One region of the Chryseobacterium sp. PvR013 genome, then DNA from elsewhere that is predicted to be linked to it. Evidence: riboswitches for the same ligand, from Rfam matches in the RefSeq annotation. Region 1 holds a riboswitch; the other holds the start of a gene.
What was found. A riboswitch is a leader RNA that binds a small molecule or an ion and turns the genes downstream of it on or off. The one in region 1 is predicted to bind cobalamin.
Positions count from the first base shown of each region.

Region 2: it holds a riboswitch for cobalamin, as region 1 does, so the genes downstream of both, prpB (methylisocitrate lyase) here and JOE44_RS15175 (TonB-dependent receptor) in region 1, are expected to answer to the same signal.

Region 1 covers NZ_JAFIBT010000001.1:3,322,941-3,325,355, forward strand. The annotation lists gene JOE44_RS15175 (TonB-dependent receptor) at 1-1,390, opposite strand, end outside; cobalamin riboswitch at 1,499-1,684, opposite strand; gene JOE44_RS15180 (transporter) at 1,777-2,415, opposite strand, start outside.
Region 2 covers NZ_JAFIBT010000001.1:2,550,222-2,552,636, forward strand. The annotation lists gene JOE44_RS11500 (hypothetical protein) at 1-531, opposite strand, end outside; cobalamin riboswitch at 780-973, shown strand; gene prpB (methylisocitrate lyase) at 1,419-2,327, shown strand; gene prpC (2-methylcitrate synthase) at 2,314-2,415, shown strand, end outside.

The DNA.
Region 1 (2,415 bases):
TATAATATAAATCATTGAAAGTGGGAAGTCGGAAAATTCGTTTATAGAAAGCTCTAAGTGTAAGCTCAGGAATGATCTCAGGCTGATAACTCATAAATACGGCTGGTGTCCATTCTCTGCTGTCTCCGGGTCTTTTGTTTTTTCTTACTTCTTCAAACGTAAAAGTTCCTAAAAGGCTTCCCAGAATTTTGAACCTGTTCCACTGATAGGTTGTTGCCAATGCCACCAATGTGGTATACCGTGTAGGATAAGAAAAGTTATCAAGATTAGCATCAAGATTATTATATTGAAAATCTCCGCTCAGACTCACATCCCAATTGGGTGTGATAGAATAGATATTGGATGAGGAAAGATAGAGCTCTCTTTGGATATAGGTATTATCGGTATGAATAATAGACTGCGAACGAACCGTATCCATAAAATGAGTATAATCGTAGGCGAATTTTGCTTTCAGCTGTGTTTCAAATTTTGGGAACAGTTTTTTTCTCAGATTGGCCTGTACAAAATAATTTTCGTCAGAAAGTCTCGCTCCTCTTCCACCAAAACGGCCGTTAACGATAGGTGCCGGCATCCCACGGTTTGAAATATAACCGTAGCCACGGATATTCCAGCTTCCGTTATTTAAAGTGCCATTGATAGACGTTTCAAAACGTTTTGCCCTGATATCTGAATCCTGTCTCTTTGCGATGGTATCATAAGCCTGCTGGCCATCGGGATATTTCTTGGCATACCGAAATCTGTAAATCCCGTCACTCTGCATGAATTCTCCACTGAAACTGGCAGAAACTCTGTCTGATATTTTTTGTTCCAAACGGAATGATGGATTGAAAAGATCAATGGACGCACTTTTTGCTCTTATTACGAGATTGGTTTTTCTTGTTCCTTTAAATACAGGTGTTTTGGGCTGCAGATAGATCGATCCCGAAGAGCCAAAGTCTTTTGCAGGTTGGAAAATTTCACTTTTCTGCCCGTTATACAATGATATTTCTTCCAGATCATCTAATGAATATCTCCCGAGATCTACCAGCCCGTTTTGAGCATTTCCCAATTGAATTCCATCATAGAAAACACCTACATGCTGGCTTCCCATACTGCGGATATTAATGGTTTTCAAACCCCCTAACCCTCCATAATCTTTGATCTGAACTCCGGAAAAATACCGCAAAGCATCTGCAACTGAATGGCTGTTCAGTCTTTCCAGCTGCTCACCTTGCAGGGTTTGTGCCGGAATAATTTCTTTAAAATTCTTTTTATAAAGACTAATCGCCTTGATGGATTCCTCCTTCAGAGTGTCATTTTTCTTTTTTTGAGAATATAAAAGTTGAGATGTGATCACCAGTATTGTGAAAACAGCTTTATGAATTGCAGAAGTAGTTTGTTTTGCCGCCATTAGCTCATTTAGGATAATGAAGACGCTAATGGATATAAGAAAGCAACGACAAAGCACAGCTGTCACTGCACAGAATCATTGATGTCCTAAGCTTTATTCCACGAAAGCGTCAAACGATTATTTTCTGGCAGGTCTTCTGACTTACTCCATTTTTGAAATCCTTCCCATTAAAAAACAGTGGATATATTCTTCAAAAACCTTGGTGCGGAGCTTACAGCAGCGGGTCTGTTCCGGATTTTCACCGGATTCCCTTTTAAGAGCTTTTTAGGGCTCACCAAATTCCGGCAAAGATAAAAAATTATTCCTAACCCCCAATTAAAATAATGATTCATAAACAATTAAAGCTCCCGAAGGAGCTTTAACATGATTTTCAAAAGGGTTTTTATTTAAATCCCAATATTCAGGAAAATACTGAATCTTGATTTTGCTTCGATATCACCTCCTGCCAGATGGGTATACATAGGAAGCATGAGTTCACTTCCCAAACTCAGCCTTTTATAGGAGGCTTCAAATCCTAACTTTCCATACAAAGCGCTTCCGGCAGTATTGGGCAGCGCTTCATCAAACTGTTTGTTCTGGGCATACACTTCTCCCTGAACTCCGGTTTTCACTGAAAAAATGGATTTTTCATTTCCTGCAACCTGATAAAATCCCGTCGCTGCATAGTTCCATTGGTTTCCAAATCGGTAATTTTTCTTATTCTCCGTTTTGATGGTATAATCTGTATTCACCAACACAGCCACTTTATTTTTCTGAAACTTATAATTCAAAGCGGCCTGATAATCCCAGCTTCCTGTTCCCAGCTGAAAACTCGGATTAACGCCGGAAGCTCCTTTCTCATCGAATTTCCCCAAAGGGATTTTCACACCCAACCCTCCGCTTAAGTGGTGAAAATTATCTTTAGAACTCATCAGCTGATAAATTCCCATCAGGTTAAGATCCCCGATTCCATTGATTTTGATATCTCCCTGTTGGGTTTTCTTTTCATGGAAATGGAATGGCAGACTTGCATATACACTCAGTTT
Region 2 (2,415 bases), 770 kb from region 1:
AAAATGTTCTTTATGCTTATCCTGAGCAGCTTTAATCAATAAGTCAGGTTCTTCAATCTGGCTTAGCCCATAATCTCCTTTCATCCAGGCTAAATATTCACTTAATCCTTCACTCTCTTCATAATCATCTTCCTCTTTATAAAAATAAGCTTCATCAAGCCCTACTGAAATTTCATTGTCAAAAGTGAGCAGATGCAAAAACTGCAGTATATTTTCAGCCACAATGTGAACACCGCCTTCATCCCCAAAAACTACCACAGGCATTTTATTTAAAGGCTGCTCTACTCCGTTATTCCAAATGGCATAGAAGGAACCGGAACCATTCGCCTGTGCAAAAGGCAGTAAATTATTCAGAAAATTTTCGTCCTCACTCCAGCTTTTCAATCCGGATTTATCATCAATTAAAACACCAAAACCTTGTGAATAATTTTCATACGAGGAAATAGTATTCTGAAAGTAGATCAGTTTTTCCAGTTCTACCGGAATTTCCTGCAGATTCAAGTTTTGTTTAAATTTTGTAATTTCTACCATGGTCAATTATATTCGGTTAATAAGATTTGTAAAATAAAAATAGAACAGCAAATTTATTAACTATCTTTAATTTTATGGTCATGTTTTATATTAATTTAACAACACAAACAAGCTGTTCTACTCCCAAAACACAGATTACAACTAAAACATTTTCAATACATTAAATTAAAAAAACTATTGATTACATAAAATATCTTTTTCGTTATTATAAAATACTTATATTTACCACCAAGGAGTTCTTAAAACCTTCTTTATCAACCGAAACTGGTTACACTTAGCTGTGTATTAAAAGGGAATCGTGTGTAAATCACGAACTGTCGCGCAACTGTAAGTAACATACAAAAAGTTTTTATCAATTGATATCCACTGTATATTTTTTATATGGGAAGGATGATAAAAACAGTTACAAGTCAGGAGACCTGCCTATTTCGTATTGACGATGCTTTCGCGATTTGAAGCTTACAGTCAGGTATGATGCGATATGGATATAGTACGATAATTTTTTTATCAAACTGTGTTATTTTTTGAGATGAATATGAGCGTACGTTGTGTACTTCTCATGATTCTGTAGCTCATTCGTATCCCCTTTCCGTAATTTTTCTTTCTTAATAAAGCACCGCGAAGTTTACAGAGAACTTTTTATAGGATTTTAATCAATGTAAAAAGGGATAAGGTGTACCAAAGCAATTTTAATTATTCGTGGAGTTCCAACAGGTTTATTTTACAAACCTGTACAATCAGAGGTTCTCAAAATTCCCGACATCTGCACAATGGGAAGATTCCCCAACTCCTTTCCTACTTTTTACTTTTTACTCAAAAGCGATGTCTTTACAGCTCTTCCGCTTCTTTAATGACAAACAAATTTCAACTCAACAATAAATATTATAATGATCAAAAATGAAAATTGGAAGTCGCCCGGCTTAAAATTCCGGGAGGCTATGGAAAAAGAAAATCCCCTTCAGATTGTTGGAGCCATCAATGCAAACCATGCATTATTGGCACAGCAGGCTGGTTTTAATGCCATCTATCTTTCAGGAGGAGGTGTTGCTGCAGGGTCTTTAGGAATTCCTGATTTAGGAATTACAACTCTGGATGATATACTCATAGATGTTCAGCGTATTACTAATATTTGTGATTTACCACTTTTGGTAGATATTGATACAGGATTTGGACCTTCCGCTTTTAATGTTGCCCGAACGATAAAATCATTAATCAAAGCCGGAGCTGCTGCCATTCACATTGAAGATCAGGTGGGAGCAAAACGTTGCGGACACCGCCCCGGAAAAGAAATCGTAAGCAAAGAGGAAATGGTGGACCGGCTTAAAGCCGCAGCAGATGCCCGTACCGATGAAAATTTTGTGATCGGAGCCAGAACAGATGCTTTTGCCAGTGAAGGACTGGAAAAAACGCTAGAAAGAGCCATCGCTTATAAAGAAGCCGGTGCAGATTTCATTTTTGCTGAAGCAGTTCCTGATTTAAGCTTTTATCAAAAATTTGTTGATGCTACTGGGATTCTTGTACTAGCCAATATCACGGAATTTGGAATGATCAAAATGTACACTGTAGAAGAACTGAAAAATGCAGGTGTAGGACTCGTCCTCTACCCTCTTTCTGCCTTCAGAGCTGCCAATAAAGCTGCACAGAATGTATACCAACATATCCGTAAAGACGGAACACAAGCCAATGTGCTAGATACAATGCAGACAAGAGAAGAACTCTATCAAAGTATTGGCTACCACGATTATGAACAAAAATTAGATAACCTTTTTAAACAAAATACTCATGTCAACGAATAGCGAACCAACATTTAAGCCTAAAAAAAGCGTAGCACTTTCCGGAGTGACAGCAGGTAATACCGCTCTTTGCAGTGTAGGGAAAAGTGGA